Regions from separate parts of the Salaquimonas pukyongi genome, predicted to be linked through region 2. Evidence: predicted binding sites of a transcription regulator. Region 2 holds the regulator's gene; the other holds the start of a gene.
What was found. Region 2 encodes LexA, which represses DNA repair genes until DNA is damaged. Its sites were predicted from a motif close to TGTTCNNNNTGTGTTCNG; they were not measured.
Positions count from the first base shown of each region.

Region 1: a site for LexA is predicted at 2,441-2,458, ahead of BVL55_RS03365 (PA0069 family radical SAM protein). Genes of this name have one in related genera too.

Region 1 is NZ_CP019044.1:678,334-692,756, reverse strand. Features, by position in the region: gene BVL55_RS03380 (tetratricopeptide repeat protein) at 1-665, shown strand, start outside; gene BVL55_RS03375 (4-(cytidine 5'-diphospho)-2-C-methyl-D-erythritol kinase) at 681-1,586, shown strand; gene moaB (molybdenum cofactor biosynthesis protein B) at 1,619-2,167, shown strand; gene BVL55_RS03365 (PA0069 family radical SAM protein) at 2,534-3,787, shown strand; gene rnhB (ribonuclease HII) at 4,023-4,676, shown strand; gene BVL55_RS03355 (F0F1 ATP synthase subunit B) at 4,747-5,226, opposite strand; gene BVL55_RS03350 (F0F1 ATP synthase subunit B) at 5,249-5,800, opposite strand; gene BVL55_RS03345 (F0F1 ATP synthase subunit C) at 5,913-6,140, opposite strand; gene BVL55_RS03340 (F0F1 ATP synthase subunit A) at 6,221-6,973, opposite strand; gene BVL55_RS03335 (AtpZ/AtpI family protein) at 6,977-7,393, opposite strand; gene BVL55_RS03330 (cell wall hydrolase) at 7,712-8,854, opposite strand; gene der (ribosome biogenesis GTPase Der) at 9,157-10,593, opposite strand; gene BVL55_RS03320 (tetratricopeptide repeat protein) at 10,663-11,337, opposite strand; gene BVL55_RS03315 (NnrU family protein) at 11,452-12,021, opposite strand; gene BVL55_RS03310 (TraR/DksA family transcriptional regulator) at 12,134-12,463, shown strand; gene sbmA (peptide antibiotic transporter SbmA) at 12,469-13,761, opposite strand; gene BVL55_RS03300 (hypothetical protein) at 13,958-14,242, shown strand; gene msrB (peptide-methionine (R)-S-oxide reductase MsrB) at 14,365-14,423, shown strand, end outside.
Region 2 is NZ_CP019044.1:1,828,115-1,842,537, forward strand. Features, by position in the region: gene recA (recombinase RecA) at 1-63, opposite strand, end outside; gene BVL55_RS08925 (IS1595 family transposase) at 530-1,396, shown strand; gene BVL55_RS08930 (hypothetical protein) at 1,493-2,143, opposite strand; gene BVL55_RS08935 (alpha/beta hydrolase family protein) at 2,226-2,654, opposite strand; gene BVL55_RS08940 (hypothetical protein) at 2,651-3,319, opposite strand; gene lexA (transcriptional repressor LexA) at 3,739-4,638, shown strand; gene BVL55_RS16505 (hypothetical protein) at 4,705-4,857, opposite strand; gene BVL55_RS16510 (hypothetical protein) at 5,180-5,428, shown strand; gene BVL55_RS08955 (P-II family nitrogen regulator) at 5,616-5,954, shown strand; partial or broken gene glnA (type I glutamate--ammonia ligase) at 6,131-7,437, shown strand; gene BVL55_RS08965 (pyridoxal phosphate-dependent aminotransferase) at 7,534-8,637, opposite strand; gene BVL55_RS08970 (GGDEF domain-containing protein) at 8,847-10,082, shown strand; gene BVL55_RS08975 (NAD(P)/FAD-dependent oxidoreductase) at 10,126-11,223, shown strand; gene BVL55_RS16260 (hypothetical protein) at 11,262-11,477, shown strand; partial or broken gene BVL55_RS08980 (M24 family metallopeptidase) at 11,588-12,771, shown strand; gene argE (acetylornithine deacetylase) at 12,776-13,957, shown strand; gene cckA (cell cycle histidine kinase CckA) at 13,962-14,423, opposite strand, start outside.

The DNA of each region.
Region 1 (14,423 bases), 1.1 Mb from region 2:
TCGAATATGCACTCAATCTGAACCGCATGGAACAAACCTCTCAGGCCGTGGAAATCATGAACGGGCTGGTGGCCGAAGATCCGCTGGACCTTGTTACCGTACTCTCGCTCGGCGGCGTTCATGCCCAGCACGAAGCCTATGACAAGGCCATCGAGGTTTATACGACCACGATAAACCGGCTCGTCAATCCGCAGAGAACCCACTGGCGGCTGTTCTACCGGCGCGGCATTGCCTATGAGCGCACCAAACAGTGGCCAAAGGCCGAAACCGATTTCAAGCAGGCCTTGGTACTCGTTCCCGATCAGCCCGATGTGTTGAACTATCTCGGCTATTCATGGATCGACCAGGGCATCAATCTTGACGAAGGCCTGAAAATGGTGCGCAAGGCTGTGGAGCTGCGCCCCAATTCCGGCTTCATCATCGACAGTCTCGGCTGGGCCTATTACCGGCTTGGCCGGTATGAAGAGGCCGTCGCAGAGCTGCAGAAGGCCTTGGAACTGATGCCGTCTGATCCTGTCATCAACGATCATCTGGGCGATGCCTTCTGGCAGGTTGGCCGCAAGCTTGAAGCCGTGTTCCAGTGGAAACATGCACTGGCCAACGAACCGGCCCCCGAAGACAAGGCGAAGATCGAACGCAAGCTCCAGGTAGGGCTTACGCACTGATTTGCGGCAACCGCCATGTCGTCAGCCATTTCCTGCACCGCACCAGCAAAAATCAACCTCGCCCTGCACGTTACGGGTGAGCGGCAGGATGGCTATCACAGTCTCGAAAGCCTGGTGGTGTTTTGCCGGCCGGCAGATGAACTTGAACTTCAATGGGGCAAGGGCGGCGAAAAACCCGCGCTAAAAACAACCGGGCCTTTCGCTGCCGCGCTTGGTGGTAACGACAATCTGATCCTGAAGGCTGCGGCGCTGCTTCGGCGCCGTTTCCCTGAAGCCTTTGCTGCGGCAGGCGGGCTCTGTTTTGCCCTGGAAAAGAACCTGCCGGTTGCCAGCGGCATTGGCGGCGGCTCTGCCGATGCGGCGGCCACCTTGTTGGTGCTGCGTCATGCGCTCGGTATCCCCGTCAGCGACAGCGCACTGATGACCCTTGGTGCCGAAATCGGCTCCGATGTGCCGATGTGTCTTTCTTCGTCCTCCCTGATCGCCCGCGGCAGAGGCACCGATCTTGAACCTGCCGCCAATCTGCCGGCCCTCGATCTGGTGCTGGTCAATCCCGCCATTGCGGTTTCAACCCCGCAGATCTTCAGAATCCTGAAGAACAAGCAAAACCCGCCATTGGCCGCCCTGCCCGGTCAACTGAGCCAGTTCATGCTGACAAGCTGGCTCAAAGAGCAGCGAAACGACCTGCAGGCGCCAGCCATGGCCGCCGAACCGGTCATCGGCAACGTCTTGCGGGCGCTCGAAACGTCAGGTGCCAGCCTTTCGCGCATGAGCGGTTCCGGCGCGACCTGTTTCGGCATCTTTGCCCATGCAGAGGCCGCACGGAAGGCCGCCGGCACCATTGCGGCAGCAAACCCCGGCTGGTGGGTCACGGCGACGCAGAGCGCCGATTTCGGCATGGACAGGGTCTTTCCGGTCTGATGAATATGGCATTGGAAACCGGAGAGACCACCATGAACCGCATTGATGAAAACCGTCCTTTTGTTCCCGTGGGCATTGCCGTCCTTACCGTGTCCGACACGCGCAGCATGGAAGAAGACCGCTCGGGTGCAACGCTCGTCGAACGGCTCGAAAAGGCCGGTCACACCCTGATCGACAGGGCCATCGTCAAGGACGATATTCCCGCCATCCAGGAAAAGGTGAAAGCCTGGTCCAGGCAGGAGGATGTGGATGTGATCATCACCACCGGCGGCACCGGCTTTACCGGGCGCGATGTGACACCCGATGCGCTCGAGCCGCTGTTTGAAAAGACCATGGACGGCTTTTCGGCCATCTTTCACCGCATCAGCTATGAGAAGATCGGGACCTCCACCATCCAGTCACGGGCGACCGGCGGCGTGATGAATGCCACCTATGTCTTCTGTTTGCCGGGATCGCCCGGTGCCTGCAAGGATGCCTGGGACGGCATTCTTGGCCTGCAGCTCGATTACCGCCACATGCCCTGCAATTTCGTGGAGATCATGCCGCGACTGGATGAGCATCTCAAACGCGGCAAGGGCTGAGTTTTCCTGCCGAACTGCAGGGCTTGGTTCCTCCACCAAACCTTGCGCTTGGCTCACGCTCAACGTGCGGTTTGGCCTGCAATTTCGTGGAGATCATGCCGCGCTCACCGAGCATGTGCATGCGGTTGGCCCAAAAACTTCCTGTGGATAGCCTACGGAATTCAACCAGCCGGCGGAACATCTGTCACATCCATGCATTCTCCAATTGGGCATTCCCCAGATCGGCATTCCCGAGGTCGGCATTTCGTGTGGAGACTGAACTGTTCTCATTTTTGTACTTGCTTTGTTCCCTTTTTGAAGATAGGAATAAGTTCACAGAAACGAATCGACCGGAATACCCGGCAATCATTTCAGGGAGCAGGTCAAATGGCGCAAAACGAAGCGCATGGCAGGGAAACGGCGGACAGGGGCGTCATGGAGCCCAATACCGTTTCGGCAGAGCGGACCGTTTCGGCAGAGCGGACAGTTCTGGCGCATCGCACCTTCATGGACCGTTCCCGCATTGCCCGATCCGGGCACTGGCGGGGCCTCAATACCCATGATGGCAGCGAAAAGCTTGCCGAACTGCGCTCAAGGGGACGCGGCGCGGCGCTCAATCCCTCCGGCCGCTTTGAGCCGATCAGCCGGCATGTTTTTGACGATGGCTGGCAGACGCTGGACGAACTGCCGCCCTTCAAGACCGAAGTCTATGAGGAGAAGGCGAAAAAGATCATCACAAAAAACACGTCACCCGACATCTCCTTTGACCGGTCCATCAACCCTTATCGCGGCTGCGAACATGGCTGCGTCTACTGCTTTGCCCGGCCTGCCCATGCCTATATGGGGCTTTCGGCCGGACTGGATTTTGAATCAAAACTGTTTGCCAAGCAGGACGCAGCGGAACTGCTGGAGCGCGAACTGTCGAAAAAGGGATACAAGCCGAAACTGATTGCCATTGGCACCAATACCGATCCCTATCAGCCGATCGAGAAGGAACGGCGCATCATGCGCTCACTTCTGGAAGTGCTGGAAAGTGCCAACCATCCGGTGGGCATCGTCACCAAATCGGCGCTCGTGACCCGTGACATCGACATTCTGTCGCGGATGGCAAAAAAGGGGCTCGTCAAAGTGGCCTTGTCCATCACGACGCTTGACCGGAGGCTGGCACGCGCCATGGAGCCGAGGGCCTCAACGCCAACGCTCAGGCTCAAGGCGATCAGCGACCTTTCCGAGGCCGGCATTCCGGCTTCGGTGATGGTGGCGCCGGTAATTCCCGCGCTGACCGATCACGAAATGGAACGTATTCTCGATTCGGCCCGTGGCGCGGGCGCCTGCGAAGCCGGGTATATTCTGCTGCGCCTGCCGCAGGAGGTCAGCCCGCTGTTTCGCGACTGGCTGCTCAAGCATTATCCTGACCGTTACCGCCATGTGATGAACCTGCTGAAGTCGATGCGCGGCGGCAAGGACTATGATGCACAATGGGGCAAGCGGATGCGCGGCGGCGGACCCTATGCCCTGCAACTCGGCCGCCGCTTTGAGGTTGCTGCCCGCAAGCTCGGCTTCAATCAGGAGCGCCGGATGCTAAGGACAGATCTGTTTTCAGCGCCCGAGGAAAACGAGGCCCAACTGGCGCTGTTTTGAGCTTGTCGCCCGATGATCCGGTGTCGGATCATTCAGGCTTCCGGTTTCCAGCATTCCCCGGCTGGAAAAACCGGCCCGGCGCTTCCTTGGCGCCACAAGGTTCTGCTGCCGCTGTCCCCTCCGGGTAGCAGAACCAGAAGGGCCGGACTTGAAGAGAATCGGTGTTCGCGCCATGCTGCCGCAAACCCATGGCCGGCACCGATTCCTCTTCCCCTTTTGAGCTTGCACCCGTTTAATGCTGCATCCTGAACGCCCCTCGACCGATCAGACCGCAGGGTTCCGCCACGGGCCCGACTATACTCTGGAAGCAGGTCTTGCAGAAAAGGGATACCAGCTTATTGCCGGTGCCGATGAAGCGGGGCGCGGCCCGCTGGCCGGACCTGTTGTGGCCGCTGCGGTTGTTTTGAACCCGGATGATATTCCATCGGGCCTGAACGACTCAAAGAAGCTGACCGCCAAACGCCGCGAAGAATTATTCGATGAAATTGCCGTGGCCAGCCGGGCAGTATGCTGGCACGCCGCCAACCATGCCACCATCGACCGCATCAACATCCGCCAGGCCAGTCTGCGGGCCATGGCCATGGCGCTCGGCGGTCTTCAAACCGGCTGTGACCATGCCCTGATTGACGGGCGCGACGTGCCGCCCGGACTATCGGTCCCTGCCCTTGCCGTCATAAAGGGTGATGGGCGCAGCCTGTCGATTGCTGCTGCCTCTATCGTTGCCAAGGTGATGCGCGACCGGATGATGTTGCGGGCGGATATCAAATTTCCGGCGTTCGGATTTGCCGGTCACAAGGGATACGGGTCTGCCAGACATCTGGCAGCAATAAGGGAACAAGGCCCCTGCCCGCTGCACCGGCACAGCTTCTCCCCCATGAAGGACGCCTGAACACCACATTGCACAAAAAAGCGGCCCGCAGGCCGCTTTCGAATTAAACCCGTCAAACCATGCCGGATGATCAGTTGAGCCGCGCTTTTACTTCGGCAATCGAATCCTTGATCAGCTTGTCGGCGGTGGCCCCGGAAACCTTGCCCTCGACGATCTTGCCTGCCGCAGCGACGGCAATCTCGACGGCCGAAGCGCGTACATCGGCAACGGCCTGAGCCTGGGCCTGGGCAATTTTCTGCTCGGCCATGGCGGTGCGGCGGGCAACGAAGTCGGCGGTTTTTTCTTCCGCTTCCCTGGCCATCAGTTCCGCATCACGCTCGGCAGCGGCAATGATGTCGCTCGCTTCCTGCTCGGCTTCCTTGCGCTTGCGCTGATAGTCGGCCAGCAGTTCCTGCGCTTCCTCACGCAGGCGGCGGGCTTCCTCCAGATCGTTGCGAATCTTCTCCGCACGCTCATCGAGGTTTTTGGTGAGCATGCCCGGCACCTTCAGATAGGCGACGATGCCGAGAAAAATGATCAGGGCAATTAGGGCCCAAAAGGTTGCGTCCATGGTCAGGCTCCCCTGTTCAAGCTCACTTGCCGGCAGCGGCAGACACCGCCTTGGTGATTTCTGCCTTGCTCACCGTGCCGCCGACCAGCTGGCGCACGATTTCGGCGGCCGTGTCAGCGGCAATTCCATCGACTTCCGCCAGTGCCTTTGTCTTGATCGTGGCAATCTGCTTTTCCGCACCGGCCAGCTTCTCGTTGAGCGAAGCTTCCGCCTTGCTGCGCTGGGCCTCTGCTTCCGTCTTTGCCTTCTCGCGGGCTTCCTGGGCAATGTTGCCGGCGTTCTTGCGCGCTTCTGCCAGTTCCTGCTCATAGGCGGCAAGGGCAGCATCGGAATCCTCCTTGAGGCGCTGGGCCTCGTCGAGGTCGCGGGCGATGCGGTCGCGGCGGGTGCCGAGAATGCCGGAAAGACGCGGGATGATCACCTTGGACATCAGATAGTAGAAGATGCCGAACGTGATGATAAGCCACAGCAACTGGGAAGCGAAGGTGGAGGAGTCGAACGGCGGGAACACGCCGGCGCTTCCTGCATCGTGCGAGGCTTCGGTGGTTGCTGCAAGTGCGGCTGAAACTAGCATTGGCTTTTCCGTTTACATGCCGGTGTCGGCCGGAACCGGTCCGGCCAGGTGACGGTATTGAGAGCCTCCGCCGGCGCAGGAGCGCGCCGCCGGAAGCCAAAACAGTGTCTGCCTAGACTGCGAACAGCAGCAGCAGGGCGATCAGCAGCGCAAAGATGCCGAGTGCCTCGGTCACGGCAAAGCCGAAGATCAGGCGGCCGAACTGGCCGTCGGCTGCCGAGGGGTTGCGCAGGGCGCCCTGAAGGAATTGGCCGAACAGGTTACCCACGCCGATACCGGCAGCACCAGTACCAATGGCTGCAAGGCCCGCTCCGATCAGTTTTGCTGCTTCAGCTTCCATGACTTGTCTCCTTATGAACGGCTGGAAGTTTTCGTTGATTTCACCGGATACCGGTTGACCGGCATCCGTTCCCGGCAGGCCTAGTGCCCTCCCGGGTGAATGGCGTCGTTGATGTACATGCAGGTCAGCATCGCAAACACATAGGCCTGCAGGAATGCGACCAGGAATTCGAGTGCGGTCAGCGCGACGGTCATCAGCATCGGCAGGATGGCGCCGGCAACACCGGCAACGCCCAGCGCACTGAGGCTGACAACAAAGCCGGCAAACACTTTCAAAGTGATATGGCCTGCCAGCATGTTGGCGAAAAGGCGAACCGAATGGCTGATCGGGCGGGTCAGAAACGAGATGACCTCAATGGCCACCACCAGCGGCAGCAGCCAGCCCGGCACCCCGGAAGGCACAAACAGCTTGAAAAAGCCAAGCCCGTGGCGCGAAATGCCGGAAATCAGCACGGTTGCGAACACCAGCAGCGCCAGCGCGGCCGTCACGATGATGTGGCTTGTTATGGTGAAGAAGTAGGGGAACATGCCCAGCAGATTGGCGACCAGAATGAACAAAAACAGCGAGAAGACAAACGGGAAGAACCGCATGCCTTCCGAACCCGCCGCATCGCGCAGCATGTTGGAAGAAAACTCATAGGCAATTTCGGCAACCGACTGCGCCCGCGTCGGGATCAGGCCGCGCCCGCTGGTAGCCCAGATCATGAAGCCCGCAGTCGCGGCAACGGTGGCAACCATGAACAGGGAAGAATTGGTAAAGGAGAAGTCCACGCCGCCGATTTCAAGCGGGATCAGCTTGTTCAGGTGGAACTGGTGAATTGGATCGTTCGCCACGCCTTATTCCTTTTTTTCATCCGGGTGCACACCCGGTGAATTCCCGTTCGTGTTCTCTTCTTTCGGCGCCCAGACCGAGCTGTACGGATCCGAAAGCTCACCAGAGGACCGCAGCACGTTTACAACACCGGCAGCAAACCCGATCAGGAGGAAGACAATCATCCCCCAGGGCGTGGTCCCAACGAAGGTATCAAGCAGATATCCGATCCCCGCTCCCACCAATATCGCCGAGATAAACTCGCTCGATAGTCTGAGGGCGATGGCGAATCCCGACTTTGTATCGCCGGGGCCCGATCCCTTGTCAGCCTTATTCTCCCGCGGACGCCGCTCATCGAGGCGGTCTTCGAGCGATTCAAGGCGCTGCTCCAGCCCAGTGCCTGGCCTGCCCTTCGGCCTGCTGTGTTTTCCGCTTTTTGCCATGCCTTCCCGCCAATCACGAACCGCCGCAGCCCAGCAAAACCCTTGCTGGCACCGAATTTACCTGCATTGCGGCAACCGGTTCAGTATACGCGGAAAGGCGGAAAACCACGGTGTTTCCAGCCCTGCCGAAGTCGCGCGCAACATAGATTTGACCCTCAACAGAGTCAAGCGAAGGGATGAGCGATTAACATATTGATTTTATTTGAAATTACACCCAGCCACAGCGATGCGACAATGCGCCGGAGGGTGATTTGGTGAATCTGCCGGTCACCGCCGGCCCACAGGTGTGATTTGCCCTGCTTTGGCGCTTTCCAATCGTCAGGACCAGCCGCCGCCAAAGGTGCGGTAGAAGATATGCAGGCCGATGCGCCCGACCTTTTTCATCTGTCGCGCCCATTTGGGCTGCACATAGGTGGCGTGATAGTGGGTCGAGGAACCAACCTCTTTCAGCCAGATGCGGCCTTCGGTGGTTTCGCGCGCCACATATTTGGCGATGCTCCAGCGCTGGGTGTCACGCACCCGGTCCTTGATGCGGTCACAGGCGAAGGAAAACTGGCAGCGGTTGCGCCAGTGCTTGTTCTGGTAGACGACGCCACAGATGGTATTGGGGTAGGTCGGGTTGCGCACCCGGTTGAGGATAACCTGCGCAACGGCAGCCTGACCCTTTACCGGTTCGCCGCGGGCCTCAAAATAAATACCGGCGGTAAGACAGCGCTGTTCCCGGTCCGAATAGGAAGATTTGGGCAGCGGATTGGCAGCCCATGCATGATCGCCCTTGTCGAGTTTCGGCACGATATTGATCGGCGAGGTATCATCCAGCACTTCGGCGAAAGGAGAGCGCTCGAATTTCGGCTCCGGCGAATAGGCCAGCAGATTTGGGGCGGATTCGGTAACAAGGCTCGCCACCATCACCGGCAGATCGGGTTTCGGCAGCAATAGATCGCTGTTTTTCGGGCGCTTCGGATGAAAGGCGGATGCTACCTGCAGTGCCTCATCGAAGGGTTTGGCCTTGACGAAGGCGAGCTCGACCTTCTTGCCGACGTTGAGCGGGCCCAGCAGGGAGTGGCGTTCATATACCCGCCCGGCATTGAAGCTCTCCGGCGGCCGAACGAAAGTGGTTGAAACGACGCGGTCGCCTTTCAGGGTTCGGTTGACCGTCTGCGGTCTGCTTTCAATGCGGACTTTCGTGGTGATTTTGGCAGGCGCGCGTTCCGGTATGGCGGCAGCAGCCTTGCCGATGGATCCTGTGGTAAGCATGGAAACACCGGGAGCAGCCGATACGCTGGCCAGCCAGCGTTTATCCTGTGCGGGCGTGTTGCCGGCTCCAAGGAAGCTTGCCACATCCTGATAAGCAACCAGGGAGGGATAGGTCAGAAAAAGGGCTGTTCCCACACAGACGGGGAACAGGCTGTCCTTTATCCGCTGAATAAACGACGGATGCTTCTTGCTGAAATTCCGCAAAACTCTACTCCGAACAAACGTTTTACGCCTTCTACCTTCTGGTTGCTGCGGCAATTGCTGCAACTCCCGGACGGTGAAACCGATACTGGTTTGTTAACCTTGATTTTGCGTTAAGCAGTTCTTGCCCCGCAGTTAACGGGTGCAGTTTTTTGCTCGCACGTTCATGTTTTCGAGAGCCAGGGCGACTGGATGGCGGCGCTCATCGGAGTTTTCCCCACCCGCGAAAACCCGATCCGGCCTAGTGTCCGAATGCGGCAGGGAAAGGGCAAAAGGCCAGCATCAACACGGATTTCGCAGTTACATCACTTCTTTTTGCGGCGCATGGCATAGGGATTGTCGGCCTTGCGCATGGCCAGACGCACCGGCACGGACCAAAGGTCAAACGTCTCGCGGATGTTGTTGACCATGTAGCGGCTGTAGGACGTGGGCATTGCCTCGGGCCTTGTGCAATGGACCATGAAAGTCGGGGGGCGCGTTTTTGCCTGGGTGATGAACTTCAAGCGAATGCGGCGCCCGGCCACTGCCGGTGGCGGATGGTGGTACTGGATTTCCTCCAGCCAGCGATTGAGCCTTGCAGTGGGAATGCGGCGGTTCCACTGTTCGTGGACCTCGGCAACCGCTTCCATCAGCTTTGCCAGCCCTTCTCCCGTCAGCGCGGAGACGGGAACGACCTTCAGCCGCTTGACCTGGGAAAGGCTCGCCTCTGCCATTTCGCGAATTTCGGCAAGCCTTGCCTGCCGGTCCTCGATCGTGTCCCATTTGTTGACGGCGATCACCGGCGCGCGGCCTTCGCGGATTACAAGATCGGCGATCTGCACGTCCTGCTTCTCGAATGGCGTTTCGGCGTCGATCACGACAATGACCACCTCCGCATACTGAACCGAGCGCAGTCCGTCGGAAACAGAGAGCTTTTCGAGCTTTTCCTGAACCCGCGCCTTCTTGCGCATTCCCGCGGTATCGAACAGGCGGATGGTACGGCCTTCCCACTGCCAGTCGACGGAAATGGAATCGCGGGTGATGCCGGCTTCAGGCCCGGTCAGCAGGCGCTCCTCGCCAATCATCTGGTTGATGAGGGTCGATTTTCCGGCATTGGGACGGCCAACCACGGCGATGCGCAAAGGCTTGGTCGTGTCATAGGCTGGCAGGATTTCGTTACCGGCCTCATCGAACACAGGATGATACTCATCCTCCCCGGCCTCATCGCCATCTACCGGCAAGTCCTCACCGGCATCAAAGGCGCGTTCCTCCCCCACGGCTTCGACAAGCGCACCATAAAGGTCCGCCATGCCGGTTCCGTGTTCGGCGGAAATCGGCACGGCTTGCCCGAAGCCGAGCGAATAGGCGTCGTAAAAGCCCTGCTCTGCTGCTTTGCCTTCCATCTTGTTGGCGACCAGCACGACTGGTTTGCCATGTTTGCGCAGCAGTTGGGCAAAGGCCTTGTCGGTCGGCGTAATGCCGGTCTTTGCATCGACGAGAAAAAGGGAGACGTCAGCCTCACCAATGGCAAGCTCCGTCTGCTGGCGCATGCGGCCCTCGAGGCTGTCCGTATCGGCTTCCTCCAGGCCGGCCGTATCGATTACCTGAAAATGAAGATCGCCGATGCGCGCATCGGCCAGGCGCCGGTCGCGGGTTACCCCCGGCGTATCGTCCACCAGTGCCAGGCGTTTGCCGACGAGCCGGTTGAACAGCGTGGACTTTCCGACATTGGGGCGTCCGATGATCGCGGCAGTAAATCCCATTGCGGCACCCTGTTTGCACGCCATTGCAAGAAAACAAATTCAACAGGCAGACAGAGGCAATGTCCTCGATCAGCCTTCGGCTGTTACGCCCTTGCCCGCCAGATGATCAAGCAGCAGTCTTGCGCGGCTCTGCACGCCCTGGGCGGCCTCGCTGTCTTCCACGATACGGCTGAGCCACTCCAGCGCCTTGCTGTCCTCACCGGCCTTCAGCGCGGCGATGGCCAGTGCCTCGCGGGCGCTGTGGCGCAAGGGGTGACCGGCACCGGCAAGGCTGGAGAGCCGGCTTTCCACCGAGGAAAAGGCTTCCAGGTCCACCGCCAGGAGGCCGGCCTGCAACTGGGCCGTTTCACGAAGGGCCGGCATGGCGGCGCTGTCATTTGCCAATGCGTCAAAGGCTTTGAGCGCCTCGGCCTTTTCGCCGCGTGCGACCATCTCGCCGGCGATGCGCAGGCGCGCCAGCTCCGGATAGCGCCCGCCGCCCTCCGCTGCCAATGCTTCCAAGGCACGGACGGCCTCGTCGTGTTTGCCCCGGCCGGAAAGCTCAATGGCGCTCATGAACCGGTCGCCATAGCCTGCCAGGCGCTGCTGGTTGTAGTAGTCCCAGGCGCGGTAGCCGGCCGTGGCAAGAACGATCGCCACCGCCCCGGCGATCACGAACCTGCCGTATCTCGACCAGAGCTCCTGCGCACGGTCCTGGCGCATCTGCTCGTCAACTTCACGGATGAAAGTATCGTCGTCTGCCATTTTGACCTTCAGGTAAACAGATAATGTGGCGGCTGGATCAACCCGCCGCCTTGTAGCGGAAAGCCGGTGAAGGAATCAATGCAGGAGTTTAGCGGGCAAGCAATTCGCAGCCGGTCAGACAACCGGAGAAACGCCAAACAACCATTCATGGGCCCAGAAGATGAACAGCGCCCACAAGACAAGCCCGCTTGCCACTGCTGCAATGTCATTGACAACCGGGCCTGGCGGGGGCAGCGGCGTATCGCGGCGCTTGACGGCAATGCGGTTTATTACAGCCCAGACAAGAAATGCGCCAAACAGCAGTGCCGAAGCACTGTCGCCATTGGCAAGCAAATGGGCAAAGGCCCAAAGTTTCACCGCAAGCAGCATGGGGTGCTTCAGGAGGGGCTTCAGCCTGCCTGCCCGAAGATTGGCGACCATCAGCGCGACAAAGGAAAGCGCCATCAACAGCCATGCAAGGTGGCGGGTCCAGACCGGCGGCACAAAGAGAATATCTGCTTCTGGCCGGGCCTGGGTATAGCCCCAGACAAGAAGGATTAAACCGGCAATGGAAACCAGGGAGTAAACGCCTTTCCAGGGTCCTTCCCCCATGGCTTGAATGCGGGCGTCACGCCAGCCAGGCGCTAGCATGCGCAGCGAATGGATGCCGAGAAATACAGCCAGTCCAGCGATCAACCAAAGCATCCTAATTCTCCAAAACTGGTCCCGGTCCGGGTTGGATGTTCATCCCATGTTTCGCGCATGGGGAAAAGGCATGATATGGAAAAACAGTGTTTGAAAGAAATGTGTGAGATCCATGGCGATTGATCTGAACAAGGCACGCCAGCGGCTGGCCGCCAAACGGGAAGAACTGGAGGAACTGTCGCGGATATCCCGGGAGGCACGGGCGACGGTCGAACTCGACCAGCAGTCCGTCGGGCGGCTTTCGCGCATGGATGCAATGCAGCAACAGGCCATGGCGGAAGCCCAGGAGCGAACGCGCAAGCGTGACCTCGTTCGCATTGAGCAGGCCGAAAGGCGGTTGCGCGAAGAAGAATACGGCTATTGCACGGAATGCGGCGAGGAAATCGCCGATGGACGGCTCGCCGTCGATCCGATGGCCGAAAAATGCATCAACTGCGCGTAACCGGTCTACTCAGCCGGTTCTTCGCCCCGCTCAAGCCATTCCTTGTCGATGTCCGGCAGTTCCTCGTTGGCAAATGCCGCTTCGAAGGCCTGCAGGCGTTTGTAAACGCTCATGAGCTCGACAATCGTCGTCCATGAATTGATGAGATACTGAAACGAACCCTCGACGCGTGAAAAGGCGCGGATGATCTGCTGCATGACACCAAGGGTGATGACGCCGCTGGCAATCGTCGGGGCAAGCGCGATGTAGGGCACCAGATTGCCGATCTGCAGATAGAAGATGCGCACGACGTTGAAATAGAGGTAATTGAAATAAAGCCGGAAGTAGTTCTTGCGGACATTGGAAAAGAGTTCGGCAACCGTCGGCGGCTGTGCGCGGTCGGCATGGTCCTCTCCGTAGACGAGTTCCTTGCGATAGGCGGCCTCAACCCGCTGATTTCGGAACTCGAGCCCGGGCAGCCGGATACCGACCAGTGCCACCAGTGCCGTGCCGAATATGGACCACAGGATCGCCACGAAAACCAGCCCCTGGGAGACCTCGCCGATAATCGGCAGCACCTTCACGCTGGCCGACAGGCCCCACAGCAACGGCAGGAAGGCAATGAGCGTCATCACCGAATCCAGGAGATTGACTCCCAGGCCCTCGGTAATCTGGGCAAAGCGCATCGTATCTTCCTGAACGCGCTGGGACGCACCCTCGATATGGCGCACTTCCTTCCAGCGGGACATGTAGTAGTCGTTCATGGCCGTGCGCCAGCGGAACACGAAGTGGCTGACGAAGAAGCGGAACAGGGTGGCGACGAAAACATACACCAGCGCGATCTTCAAAAAGGAGAGGATGGCGAGATAGATTTCGGTTTCGGTCACGCTGTTGGGCGTGCCAAGCGCTCTCTGGATCATGTCGTAGAAGGTGCCGAACCACTCGTTGATCATCACATCGAGCTGAACCAGAAACCAGTTGACGAAAAAGATCAGGGCCGAGCCGGCCACCGACCACAACTGCCAGGGGTGTGGCGCAAACCACATCCAGAAGCCGACAAAGGCGAAAATGAAAACCAGCATGTACTGGTAGAACCAGAAATTGACCGCCCCTTCCCGGGCAGCCTGAAAGGCGGCCGTGGCTGCCTCGTCAGCGCCTTCCGCCAGTGGCGGCGGAAAGGCGTAACCGGCAAGATTGCCGAGACTTAGGGCATCGCCCATGCCCTGGAAGACAAAGAACCACAACAGGATGCCTGCCAGTGCCCAAACCAGGAAGGAGGAAAAGAACAGCTTGGGATGGGGAAAAAAGGAATAGAACACAGGCGCAGGCTCCCTTGGTTTCCTGGAGCAGGCGGAATATCGCAGACCATGGCGGAAAGCTAGGTCATCACGAGACTTTGTCTGGCTACAAATTATGCACTGACGGGCAATCCTTGTCCCCGCGGTTAACTCTCTGATTACCGTTGGCACTCAAAATCGGCGCAAATGCATGGCGATTCGTGGAGCGTACGCTGCAATGAAAAAATCCGCACGGGGCAATGGCTCCAAACCTTCAATGGTCGTAAACAACACGGAAATCCTTCTGCCCGACATTGTGGAAGCAGAAAGGCTTGCCGGTGCAGCAGAGCCCAAGGATGCCGAAATGGCACGCCATTACGCTGAAATGATGGAGCAAATCTATCTTGATGCCGGCGAGCTGGATCTTGAAAATTGCGCACCTGACCGCCGGTATTTCAAGCGCGGCAAGGAAGCCTGGGTCTACGAACACGGCAACATCGCCGAACTGGTATTCGTGCGATAGGCCCGCATAGGGAGGGCGCGATCCGGCCAGACAGCCATTCACGGATTCGTCATCCTTGCGCTATTGGATTTTCCATCCAATGCTCCCAGATTGATCGCAAAAGACGATGTTGGGAGCATGAGATGGCCTACAAGAAAACCGACGAAGCAATTGCCCGCCTGACGCCCGAACAGCACCGGGT
Region 2 (14,423 bases):
ATCCAGCGCTTTCGACTTGTCCACCGTGTTGTCCTCTACCAGACGCAATGAATTCTGTGCCATGGGGTTATCATCCTTCCCGGTTGCCGCATAGACTTTTCACCGCCTGTCCTCTTTCTTCCCGCGTGTCCCTGCCGCCCAGTGCGCTGCTTTGCCCAGTGCGCTGCTTTGCCCGGTGCGCTGCTTCAACACGCCCATAAGGCGCTCATAAGGCACCTTGCGCGCAGGCACGCGGCAACCCGCCCGGGCAGGCAAAACCGGAATGGCAACGCCCTGCAGGCTTTCATCCCGCCTTCAGTGCGCCCGCCTTCAATCAGCGAGGACCGCCACCGGGGCGCCGGAATCATGAGGAATTCAGGCCTCGCCACAATGTACCAGTTTTGTTCTCATTTTGTCAATCGGTGTAAGCAATTGAAAAAACGTCGGAATTAAAATTTGTTCTCGTGGTGTTCTTGGCGACTCCGATCCGCATATATCCCCTTGACGTATGTAGCGCTAATCCCTATATATGGAGTACAGGAGATTGGCGATGTTTAAACCGATGAATATTCAGAAGTTTTTCGAGTTGTTCCCGAATGATGATGCCTGCTTGGAGCATCTGTTCAAGATACGCTACGGCACCGAACCGCGTTGCACGAAGTGCGGACAGGTCGGCAAGTTTCGCAAACTGTCCAAGATGCCTGCCTACACCTGTAATTGCGGCCATCACATTCACCCGATGGTTGGCACCCCGTTTGAACGGTCCAGAACCCCTTTGCAGAAGTGGTTCTATGCCATGTTCATCTTCACCACGACGCGCAACGGTGTTGCTGCAAAGGAAATTCAGCGCCAGCTTGGCGTGACCTACAAGACGGCGTGGCGCATCGCGCATGAAATCCGCAAGTACATGAACCAAGTGGACGGCGACGGTCCTATCGGCCCGAAGGGCATTGTAGAGGCTGACAAGGCGTTTATCGGCGGCAAGGACAAACAGGGTCAGGACGACAAATCGGTTGTTCTCGGCGTTGTGGAGCGTGGTGGCGATCTGGTCACTCGTGTCATTCCGAACCGCCGCGAGTATACCGTTGCCAATGCGGTCACTTCCCTTGTCCAGCGCGGCGCTAGAATTGCCACAGACGAAGCTCGCGCCTTCAAGAACCTTCCCGAATACGGATACCGTCACGGCACGGTCAATCACTCCAAGAAGGAATGGACGGCTGGACCGAATAACGAGGTTCATACCAACACCATTGAAGCTTTCTGGGGCTGGTTGAAACGGGGCGTCAACGGAACGCATGTCTGGGTATCTGAAAAGCATCTGCCGAAATACCTTGGCGAGTTCGAGTTCCGTTTCAATCTTCGGGATCGTCCCGATCAGATGTTCCCCCTGCTTCTGGTTTCTTTCCCCAAGCCATAGCGTTTAGGAGGCGGTTGAATGCCGCCTCATCGCCTTCCGCGTCGTGTTCCTTGGCGAACTGTTTGAGAAGCCCTTTCTTGCGGGCTTCTTCAAGGCTTAGATATCTTCCGGTGGACATAGCAACTCCAATGCTTTCCGGTTTATTCTTAGATCGCCGTAGATTCTCTGCTCTTGCCGATTGAGGTTGGCTTCTTCTGCTTCATGAGTATGAATGACCGGCGCGTCCTCGGATGAGTCCGCTATGTAAACATAGTCAAGCTTTATGTAGTTATCCCCCCAAAACCTTGACGGTATCTGCTTTCGGAAGTCCTGAAAACGATCCGGCAATTCAATAATTTCATACCCCCAAATTGGGATTTGCCCCTCAAAACCGATTTCCCGCAATTTTGCAGCAGCTTTGCTCCGCTTTGCATCAATATCCAAGTCGGGTGACCACTGGCCCGACAGCCTTTCTATGATTAGTTCGATTGCATCTTTTACAGAGATTAGATGCCGACCCGATCGATCAAAGAACTCCCAGCTTTCTCTGATTGTCCTTTCCTGTTTCACCACTGTGATTATCAGTCCGACAACCGCCCAGGTGATAATCAGGCCGAGCGCAATTGGTATCACAACCCACCAACTCATCTCCGGCCACCCAATCGAAGGAGAAACGAAGTTGTAGACTGTGATGATCCCAGCGAGTGCGCTAGGCAGCATAAACCACTTGCCGCCCACCGCCTTGATAAAGGCTTTGATGTGTTCCATCCCCTACACATGATACCAACCCTCGAAAGAGTCAAGCATACGTTTAGGGGATATATGCGCTCCGATCCGCATGCATTGGCTTTTAGCCAGCCAGCCCGCCGCCGAGGGAATGGCCGGTCAGGGTGACATCCTGGGCAATGCCGTCAAAGGCATCGGCGCCGGTTGCCGCTTCGTAGAACTCGAACGCCAATTCCGACTGGCCGGTCGGATACCCGCCGCCCGAAATCCAGCCATTCAGAACATCACTGCCCCCACTCTCCGGATCGGAAGAGAAAGTGTCGTTGTCCGTTCCCCGATAGGAAATGACCGTCTCGCCGTTCCACTCATAGGCGACCGCGTAGAATCCGGCGGCGACTTCAGGGTCATTCACCCCAGTGTCCGACTGCTGAGTAATGGTTGCTGTGCCGATTGAAGCTCCCAATCCGCCTAGACCTTCGATCCCCTCGCCATAACCGCGATTGTATACGTCCATGGAAAGGATGGCGTACATAAGATCAGGTGAAATACTCATTTGAAGCTCTCCGAAGTGAAATTGCCCGTAGACAATGAATTCGCAGACCGATTGGCCGCATCAATTCGCTCGTAACGTTGACCATCCAACTGGTTTGGCCAAACATCCTTCAGCCACCCCAGCACCTTCTCCACCTCGCCATCGGTGACGGGTTCGTCGGTGATTTCCAGCGTGACCGATTTCAGCCGGTAGCCGGGGCCGAAAGTCGCGGCGAGATCATCGGGATCAACCGCCTTGACGCTCGCCGGATTGTCGATGTTGGAAAACGTCACCAGTTGCGGGATGTATTTGCGCGGTACCGTGCCCTTGCGCCCGACCTGTTCCAGCGCTGCACCACGTTCCTCGAAGGGGGCCTTCGCCATGGCCGGATCGAGAACAACATGCTGGGCCAGCGTCGCAGCACCATTGATCAACGCAAACAAATAGCGGCCGCTCCCAAGCTCAACGACAGCCGCCTCACCACGCAAACCGTTGACGGCCCGCCCGCCCGGCGAACCGGGAACGAGCGTATCGTTTTTCCATGTCACCTGCTGAACGGCCGAACCGGACTTCTCGCCCTGCGGCGTTTCCACTGTCACCGTCAGCTTCTGGTGCCAGTTCCAGCTCTCGCCGCAGACAGAAAGCAAAAGTGCGGCAAGAAGGAGAACCGCCGTCCGAAGAGGCAACGAAACAGGCCACATTGGAGCACGCCCATGCATCACCCGAGCGCCTGCTTGACCCACCTGTGCCACATCTGCTTCCACTCCCGGCAAGAAAGCTCTCCTCATTGCGCCCACACCCCAACAACGCCCCTTGGACGGTACCGCCAGAAAACTCCCCACGAGCTGCAATCCGGCTTCCCGTCCACAACCTTTTCTTGCATATCCGATTCCCTGCCGATGCTTAAGGCTGTATTGGCGGCAAAACGGCGCTGTCACAATACCGCCATACCCCTTCCCGCCCGCTTAACGCGGCCTGTCGAATCCCGCGGAAAGCGGCAAGGAACGCATGAACACTTGCAGAACAGGTGCCGAACATGTTATGGATATGCAATTTTCCACCGCCAGATTCGATTATCGGGCGGATATCCAACGGGAGTCATGCCATGCTCACCCGCAAACAGCACGAATTGCTGATGCTGATCCACGCCCGCCTGCAGGAAGAAGGCATTCCCCCTTCCTTTGACGAGATGAAGGATGCGCTGTCGCTGAAGTCGAAATCGGGCATTCACCGCCTGATCACCGCGCTTGAGGAGCGCGGCTTCATCCGCCGCCTGCCCAACCGGGCCCGTGCGCTGGAGGTCATCAAGCTGCCGGACGGCTATGACCCGGCGAGAACCGCCCCGACGGCTTTCCCGGGTTCAGTTGGAGGCGCGGCAGGAGGCGCCGCCCCAGCGAGCGCCGCAAAAGGCTTCGGCGTCATCGATGGCGGCTTGTCCGGCGCCGCTGCCCAGGGCGCCCACAGCAACACTGGCGCCCACAGCAACACTGACAATGTCACGGAAGTCCAGTTCGGCAGCCAGCGCGGCGGCATTGCCGCAAGGTTCCGTTCTTCCGGCAAGGATGAGGCGGGCAATGCCCCCTCAAGCAATGCCCCGCAGCGGGGCATGGAGGAAGCCGCATCCGGTTACGACGTTCCCCTCATGGGCCGCATCGCCGCCGGCGTTCCCATCTCCGCCATCCAGCAGGTGACCGGCAACCTTGCCGTGCCGCCCTCCATGATCGGCATGGGCAGCCATTTCGCCCTGGAGGTTCAGGGCGATTCGATGGTGGAAGCGGGCATTCTTGATGGCGATACCGTCATCATCCAGGAAACGCCGGCAGCCGATGCCGGCGACATTGTGGTCGCGCTGGTCGATGAAGAGGAAGCAACGCTCAAGCGCTTCAGGCGGCAGGACGGAAAGATTGCGCTGGAAGCGTGCAATCCGGCCTATGAAACCCGAGTGCTGCCGGCAGACCGTGTCCGCATTCAGGGCAAGCTTGCCGGGCTTGTGCGCAAATACTGACGGGCCTGCAGGTTTTTTCCAGGGGCACAACGCCTGATGAGGGCGGGAATATCGGTTTCCTGGGGGTCAACTGCGCGAGAGGACGTAAACAAATCCGGAGGCTGCTACCAGCCCAGCGATGACCGTGTAGGGCACGCCGAACACGGCAAGCCCGGGCGGAAACACGCCCGCCAGAACGCCAATACACAGCAATACCGCAAATACGGCAATCAAACGCATGGGGCCTTGCCTTCCGGCTTTGCCGGCTTCGTTAAAGGCCACCTTCCCTTGTCCGCAGGCTTTTTAGCAAATTGAAGGCGCATTCGCATCAAATGCATGGCATTAACGTTGATGGGCAGGGTTAACCGGCCACAGGGGATAGCGGCAAAGGGGGTCGCCACTTCAAATTTCAAGCACGGACCCCCGCAAAGACAATTGCCGGGATGGGACCGCCCGCCCCCTGCTTTCGCGCCCGCCACATCTTCCCGCTTGCGATCCCGGGGCGCGCTCAACAACGGGGTGCCTGATTTTTGGGCTGACCTGCCCGAATGGAGGCAGTCAATTGCCTAAATTTTGGGCAGACCAACCCGAGCAGGCCACCCATGGCGGCGGCTGGATGGGACGGCCGCAAAATGATCAGGCCGCAAAGCTGAATATCCACAGCGCAAAACAACGCCAGCCAGGATGCGCCTTCCCTAATAGCTTGAAAACAAAAGGATTATTTTTGATGCCTTGCTTCGGATGGACGATTTCCCGGCTGCGGCGCCTGAAATTTCTGCCGCCGGCGGAAACTGGCACAAAACATGCTTAAGGGATGTTGACTGCCGCATCTGCCACACAGAAACTGCCGGTTTCGCGTTGCAGGCAGCAAGCCACAGGGACAACGCCGAAGGATCTGCCTGCAGGGGCATCTTGAAAAAACGCCACACACTTCTGCAATTTCCGGCCATGCCTGCCGCAGCGGGCCGCCGGTAAGGAAGCGACAGACGGAGAGGTACATGAAAAAAATCGAGGCGATCATCAAGCCTTTCAAGCTCGACGAGGTGAAGGAGGCGCTGCAGGAGGCGGGCCTGCAGGGCATTACCGTCACCGAAGCAAAAGGCTTCGGCCGCCAGAAAGGCCATACCGAACTTTACCGCGGCGCCGAATATGTCGTCGATTTCCTGCCCAAGGTGAAAATCGAGGTGGTGGTCGGCGATGGCCAGGTGGAGCCGGCCGTTGAGGCAATCCGCAACGCCGCCCAGACCGGCCGCATCGGCGATGGAAAGATTTTCGTCTCCCCGGTCGAACAGGTCATCCGCATCCGCACCGGCGAAACCGGCGAAGACGCGATCTGAATTCAAATTCCCGGCACCGGGCATCCCGTCCGGTCCGCCCAGCAATCAACCAGCGCTATTACAGAGAGGCTATCATGACCACAGCAGCTGATATTCTAAAACGCATCAAGGACGATGACGTGAAATTCCTTGACGTGCGCTTCACCGACCCGCGCGGCAAGATGCAGCACGTCACCATGGATGCCGGCATTGTCGACGAGGACATGTTTGCCGATGGCATCATGTTCGACGGCTCTTCCATTGCCGGCTGGAAGGCAATCAACGAATCCGACATGACCTTGATGCCCGATCTCGACACGGTCCATGTCGATCCGTTCTTTGCCCAGTCGACCCTGGCGATTTTCTGCGACGTGCTCGATCCTGTTTCCGGCGAACCTTATGGCCGCGACCCGCGCGGCACCGCCAGGAAGGCGGAAGCCTATCTGAAGGCCTCCGGCATCGGTGACACGGTCTTTGTCGGCCCGGAAGCCGAATTCTTCGTTTTCGACGACGTGCGGTTTTCCGCCGATCCCTACAATACCGGCTTCCAGCTCGACTGCACCGAACTGCCTTCCAACATGGCCACCGAATATGAAGGCGGCAATATGGGCCACCGCCCGCGCACCAAGGGCGGTTACTTTCCCGTTCCCCGGTCGACTCCGGTCAGGACTACCGTTCCGAAATGCTGTCGGTTCTTACCGAAATGGGCGTCAAGGTCGAAAAACACCACCACGAGGTGGCCGCAGCCCAGCATGAGCTCGGCATCATGTTCGATGTGATGACGCGCAACGCCGACAAGATGCAGATCTACAAATACGCCGTGCATCAGGTAGCCCATGCCTATGGCAAGACGGCAACCTTCATGCCCAAACCCGTCTATGGCGACAACGGCACGGGCATGCACGTTCACATGTCGATCTGGAAAGACGGCAAACCGACCTTCGCCGGCAATGAATATGCCGGCCTGTCGGAAACCTGCCTGTACTATATCGGCGGTGTCATCAAGCATGCCAAGGCCATCAACGCCTTCACCAACCCGTCCACCAACTCCTACAAGCGTCTGGTTCCAGGCTATGAGGCCCCGGTCCTGCTCGCCTATTCAGCGCGCAACCGCTCGGCTTCCTGTCGCATTCCCTTCGGCTCCTCGCCAAAGTCGAAGCGCGTGGAGGTTCGTTTCCCGGACCCGACCCAGAACCCCTATCTCGGCTTTGCCGCCATGCTGATGGCGGGCCTTGACGGCATCAAGAACAAGATCCATCCCGGCGACGCCATGGACAAGGATCTTTACGATCTGCCGCCGAAGGAGCTCAAAAAGATCCCGACGGTGTGTGGCAGCCTGCGCGAAGCGCTGGAAAGCCTTGCCAAGGATCACAAGTTCCTGCTTGAGGGCGGCGTCTTCGACAAGGATCAGATCGATGCCTATATCGAACTGAAAATGGAAGAGGTCGAGCGTTATGAAATGACGCCGCACCCGGTCGAATTCGACATGTACTATTCGGTGTAATTTCTGAAGCGGCGGCCCAAAGCGCTGCCGCGTTACATGCACCGGTCTTCAAACCCGGTACAGAGCCCGGATTGCCTGGTGCAATCCGGGTTTTGTTTACGCGCCGGCTGTTTCCAGCACCTGCGGCAGCACTTCTGCCAGCAGATCCATATCCTGCGGCCTGCCTACCCCGATGCGCACACAGCGATTGCCCGGTGCGGCAAACGGCATGCGCACGAACAGGCCGCGCTCGACCAGTCCGTCGAGCACCGATTTGGCGAACGCTGCATCCTTTCCGCAGTCAACCGCCACGAAATTGGTTGCCGACGGAAGTGCCTGCAGTCCGTTTTCCCGGGCGATTTGATAAATCCGCTCACGGCCTTCTGCTACCTGGCTCTTGACCGCTTCAAGCCATTGCCGGTCGCCAAGGGCTGCCAAGGCACCGGCCTGGGCGATGCGGTTGACCCCAAAATGGTTGCGCACCTTGTTGAATGCGGAAATCACGCTTTCTTCCCCGATCGCATATCCGATCCTGGCGCCCGCCATGCCATAGGCCTTGGAAAAGGTGCGAAAGCGTATGACGCCCCGATTGGTCACATCAAGCGCGGGCGCCGTGCCTTCGGGGGCAAATTCGACATAGGCTTCATCAAGAAACAGGGTCGCATCCTGGGGCATGGCGGCAATCATCGCCTCAATTTTGCTGCCATTCCACCAGGTTCCCATCGGGTTGTCGGGATTGCACAGATAAACGATCCTGGCGCCCTGTTCGCCTGCCTGGCGGGCAAGGCCCATCGCATCTTCCCGGTCGTCCCTGAAAGGCACCCTGACCAGATGCCCGCCAAAGCCCGCAACGTGAAAATTGAAGGTGGGATAGGCACCGTCTGAGGTGACGACCCTTACCCCCGGCTCAATGAACAGCCGGGCCGCCACGCCCAACAGTCCGTCAATCCCCTCGCCCACCATGATGTTTTCAGGCCCAACGCCAAGCCCGTCCGCAATCGCATGGCGCAGGTCATGGTTTTCCGGATCACCGTATTTCCATGCTTCCCCGGCTGCCGCCCGCATCGCTTTAAGGGCTTTCGGCGATGGACCGAAAACATTCTCATTGGCACCAATGCGTGCCTTGAAAGCCATGCCGCGGCTGCGCTCTGCGGTTTCCGGCCCGACAAAGGGCACCGTGGAAGGAAGGCTTTCAACTAGCAGGGTATGGGAAGCTGGCATGGCTGCTCGCAACGGATATCGAAAGATTTGAGTTCTTTCATTCATCTACCTTTAAGGTGCACGCAATAGGATAAATGCAGGCGCATATCTCAACCGGAAAATGATTCACGCCGAAACCGCGTTGGAGTGCCGCCCGCACGAAAAACAGGCCCCTTGCACAGGTTATACCTCAATCAAAATCAGCTGCCGCAAAAAATGGGAACTGACATTTGGAACTCTCAATCGCTGGCGTCATAACAGCCGTGGGCTTTCTGTTCGGCATCAATTTTGTCGGGCTGTTCATTGCGGCCTATCTTTTTGACCGGACCGCAAAGCATATCCCCTGGTATCTCATCGCCACCTGCGCGTTCATGCTCAATGGCCTGTCCTACATGCTCTCCCTGTTTACCCCCTACAAGGCATTGTTCCTTGCCGGGCTTGAACTCTTCCAGATCGCAGGTTTCATCGCAATTGCCTACGGTTTTGCAAGCGCATTTTCCCTAAGGCCCGATTTTCGATTCCTGTTTTCCATCGCGTTGGGGTGCATAGCCGTCGCCGCACTGCATTTTGGCGGCGATGAAATCGGCGTAATGCGCCTGCTGCCGCTTTCATTGTTGCATGCTGGCGCATCGCTGCATCTGGCAGTGGTATTGTTCTACAAGCCAAATGCCCTCAAGGTGCACCGCATGATTTCGGTCATGCTGATCGGAACGGCCATTGCGTCACTCTCGCGCCCGGCCAGTGCCCATTTCGTTTCGACCCTGCCTGAACTGACCCATCCGCAAAAAGTGGAGCTGTATGCGAGTATCGTCAATCTGTGTTACCTTACTTCGTTGTTTGGTTTGGGCGCCTCCGTTTTCTTTCATGTCATGAGCGATTTCGCCAACGGCTACCGCCGCGCGTCGATCATCGACCACCTCACCGGGCTGCTCAACCGGCGCGGATTTATGGAAATGGCCGCCAAACTGGGCAGGAAACCCGCCATTCTCATCATGATCGATATCGACCGGTTCAAGTCCATCAATGACGAGCTGGGGCATGAGACCGGAGACCGGACAATATGTGCATTTGCCCGCATCCTTGATGAAACGCAGGGGCATTCCGGCATTTGCGGACGGTTGGGCGGAGAAGAATTCGCCGTGGTGCTTCCCGGCACTTCCCTCCAGGACGCCATCAGCTTCGCCGAGCGATTGCGCGCCACCATCGAGAACCATGCCGGAAATGATCTGCCGGATGACCGCAGGGTAACGGCAAGCCTGGGCGTGTCGGACGTTGCCGGGGGCGACATATCGCGGGCACTGGCCCAAGCCGACACCGCCCTCTACCAAGCCAAGAAAGCCGGCAGAAACCGCGTTGTCGCCTATTCACCCCATTATGGAGAACTGGCAAGCCGCCAGGGCGGCAGAAGAAACTCCCGGGAAACGAAGAAGGCAGAACCGTTGGTAGCCGCCGCCAAGGCTTCATGACCTGCCGCCTTGTCTCGCCGCGCGCTCATGTTACATACGGCAGATGCGCCGCCTCTACGAACCGCAAGCCTATGACCGTGACGTTGGTTCCTACTGGCAGACCACCGCCACACCGCCACGCTGGCCGGCATTAAAGCAAAGCCGCGCCGCCAAAATCCTCATCATTGGCGGCGGGTATACCGGGCTTAACTGTGCGCTCGAACTGGCCGAACAGGGCATCGATCCACATTCCATCGTGGTCCTTGAAGCCTGCCAGCCCGGTTGGGGCGCTTCAGGCCGCAACGGAGGATTTTGCTGCACCGGCGGCACCAAGCTGCCGGTAGACAAGCTCATCGCACGGTTTGGCGAAGACGAAACCCGCCGTTTTTTCAAGCAGCAAACCGCCTCAATTGAATCGGTTCGCGAGAACCTGTCGCGCTATCACATTTCCGCCGATACCCATTCCAATGGAGAAACGCAGCTTGCCCATCGCGAAAGCGAAATGGCCGGGCTTCATGCCGAAAAGCAGCAGATGAAGGATCTGTTCTCCCTTGATTGCCGAATCACGGAAAAACCCGGCCTGTCTTCACAAGGGCTCGCCAGCCCGGAATTTCATGGCGCCCTGACGACGCCCCTGGGCTTTGCGCTCAATCCGATGAAATACCTTAGCGGCCTTGCACAGGCTGCAACCGGCATCGGCATTGCCGCCTATGGCGGCACGCCAGCCCTTTCAATCCGCCGCGCCGGTAACAACTGGCAGACCGATACGCCCGGCGGCCACATCACCGCGGACAATCTGGTCATCGCCACCAACGGCTATTCGTCGGAAGACGTGCCCGACTGGCTTTCCGGCCGCCTGTTGCCGGTCTTGTCGAACATTCTGCTCACCCGCCCCCTGACAGAACTGGAACTCAATTCACAGGGCTGGACCTCTCATCAGATGTGCTCCGACACCCGCAAACTGCTGCACTATTTCCGCCTCATGCCACCTGCTGAAGGCGAAGCAGGGCCGCGCATGCTGTTCGGCATGCGCAGCGGCACCTCCGCGACTCCGGCCAGCATGGCGATGATGCACCGCCGCATCCGGGCCGATTTCGACCGCTTCTTTCCTGCCTGGCGCGGGGTTGAAACCCCTTCTTCTGGGCCGGTCTGGTCTGCCTGACCCGGGAACTGACAAGCTATAGCGGACCGCTGCCGCGCATGCCGGGCGCCTGGGCCTCCCTTGCCTATCATGGCAGCGGCATCGCCATGGGCAGCCATTGCGGCCGCCTGTTGGGACAGATGATTGCCGGCAAGCGCGAGCCTGATGACCTGCCCGCCGCCATGCGCCAATTGCCGCGCAAATTCCCGTTTCCCGCGCTCAGGCGCACCTATCTGGCCGCCGCCTATCGCTGGCATGAATGGCGGGAAGGCTAGGTCATGAGCTAACGCCGGATCATGTCGCAATTGCCCGATGACACCAGCAGGCCATGCGCTATGCTCGCGGCTTGTTTTCATACTCCCACCCCGAACCCCTGGAACCGTAAATGCCTGCCATCGACCTGCCCTTTTCAAAACCCGAATACGACCGCCGCCTTGCCCTTGTGCGCAAGGAGATGGAAAAGCGCGGTATTTCCTGCCTGTTCTGCGAAGATCCTGCCAACATGGCCTGGCTCACCGGCTATGACGGCTGGTCGTTTTACGTTCATCAGGGCGTAATCATTACCCAGGACACGGACCCGGTCTGGTGGGGGCGTTTCATGGACGGTCAGGGCGCCAAGCGCACGGTCTGGATGGACCATGATTTCATCCGCCCCTACCCCGACGATTATGTGCAGAATACCAGGATGCACCCCATGGAGCATCTGTCCCGGCTGATTGCCGACATGGGGCACGGAAACGCCACCGTCGGCGTTGAGATGGAAAACTACTACTTCTCCGCCAAGGCATGGGAAGTGCTGAAAGCCGGTCTGCCGCAAGCGACCTTCCAGGATGCGACCGCACTGGTCAACTGGCAGCGGCTGGTCAAGTCCGAGGAAGAACTGGTTTATATCCGCCGCGCGGCAAGGATATCGGAAAAGATGATCGACGGCGTCATGGAGCGCGTCGAGCCGGGCCTCAACAAGAACGAGCTTGTTGCCGAAATCTATCGCGACGCAATCATGGGCGCAGACGGCCATTGGGGCGACTATGCCTCCATCGTCCCGCTGCTGCCATCGGGCGCAGATGCCTCTGCTGCCCATCTGACCTGGGACGGGCGGCCTTTCAAAAAGGGCGAGGCGACGTTTTTCGAGCTTTCGGGCTGCTATCGCCGCTATCACGCACCGTTCTGCCGCACCGTGTTTTTGGGCAAGCCGTTTCCCGAAATCCTGGAAGCGGAGAAGGTCGCCCAGGAAGGCATTGCCGCCGGGCTTGAAGCAGCACGAGCCGGCAACACCACCGGCGATATCGCACGCGCCTTCTATGCAGCGCTGGAAAAGGCGGGCATCGAGCGCGACGGGCGGTGCGGTTATCCCACCGGGCTTTCCTACCCCCGGACTGGGGCGAGCGTACCGCCTCCATCCGCAAGAGCGATGAAACCGTCCTTGAAGCGAACATGACCTTTCACTTCATGCCGGCGATCTGGATGGAAGATTGGGGCCTGGAAATCACCGAGCCTATCCGCATCACCCAATCCGGCTCCGCAGAATGCCTCTGCGACCGCCCCCGCAAGCTCTATGTGAAGGAATAGACAAGTGCCCCTGTCAGCCGATCATCCGCGGCTTGAAGACGCGATCACGCTGCTCGACCGGCTGATCGCCTTTCCCACCATATCCCTTCAAAGCAATCTGGAACTGATTGGCGAGGCGGCAGGCTGGCTGGAGGCCGCCGGTGCGCGCATCCGGGTATGGAACAGCAACGATGGCAGCCGCGCCAATTGCCTGGCAACGATAGGGCCTGAAAACGCAAACGGCGGCATCATGCTTTCCGGGCACAGCGATGTGGTTCCCGTGACCGGGCAAAACTGGACATCCGAACCCTTCAAGATGGACCGCCGCGATGGCCGCCTTTACGGGCGTGGCACCTGTGACATGAAAGGCTTCATTGCCGCTGCAATCGCCATGGCATCCGATTTTTCCGCCCTGCCGCTCACCCGGCCGGTCCATATCGCCCTTACCTATGATGAAGAAACCGGATGCCTGGGCGGCCAGCAACTGGTGCGCGACATGGCGGCAGAAGGGATTTTGCCGTCCGTCTGCATCGTCGGCGAACCCACTTCCATGCGCATCATCGAGGGGCACAAGGGCTGTTATGAATACACAACGCGCTTTACCGGTCTTGCCGCGCACGGTTCGCTCACCCATCAGGGCGTCAATGCAATCGAATATGCCGCCCGCTACATCACCCGGCTGATGGACATTCGCGAACAGCTGAAGAATTCGACGCCCGCCAGCCAGCGCTTTGAGCCGCCCTACACCACCTTGCAGATCGGCCGTATCAAGGGCGGCGTCTCACGCAACACCATTGCCGGCGATTGTGCCGTCGATTGGGAAATGCGGCCGGTACAAAGCGATGATGCGCGCCATGTGAAGAGCGAAATCGAACGCTATGTGCAGGAAGAACTGCTGCCTGCCATGCGTGAGCGCGCTCCCGATGCTGCCATTGAGACCGAAGTCATCGGCGAGGTCATCGGGCTCTTGCCGGCCAGCGAGTCGCAAGCCCGTGACATATGCGCGGCCCTGACGGGCGATACAAAGACGGATGTGGTCTCATTCGGCACGGAAGCTGGCCTCTATCAGGAAATGGGCACATCCACCGTGGTCTGCGGCCCGGGCTCCATTGAACAGGCTCACAAGCCGGATGAGTATGTCGAGATCGCCGAGCTTGGCCGCTGCCTCAACATGCTGGAGGGATTGAAGAAAAAACTGACCGCCTGAGCGCTTATTCCTCCAGCATTTCCTTGACCGCTGAAACCAGCTGCTTGAGCGAGAAGGGCTTGGCCAGGAAACCGAATTTCTCGCGATCTTCCTCGGGCAGGTTTTTCGCAAAGGCATCTTCCGCATAGCCTGAAACGAAGATGAATTTCAGGCCCGCATGGCTTTTTTGAACCTCGGCAAACAAGGTCGGCCCGTCCATTTCCGGCATTACCACATCGGAAACGATCAGGTCGATATCGCCGCCATGTTCTTCCAGCACTTCCATTGCTTCAACACCGCTGGACGCCTCATGTACGGTATAGCCGCGTGAGGCCAGCGCCCGCGACCCAAAGGCACGCACGGCATCCTCGTCCTCCACCAGCAGGATCGTCGCACTGCCGGTCAGGTCCTTGGCGCTTTCCTTCACCGCTTTTTCTGCGGGTGCTATGTCCTCTTCCTTCGCCATGTGGCGCGGCAGGAATACCCG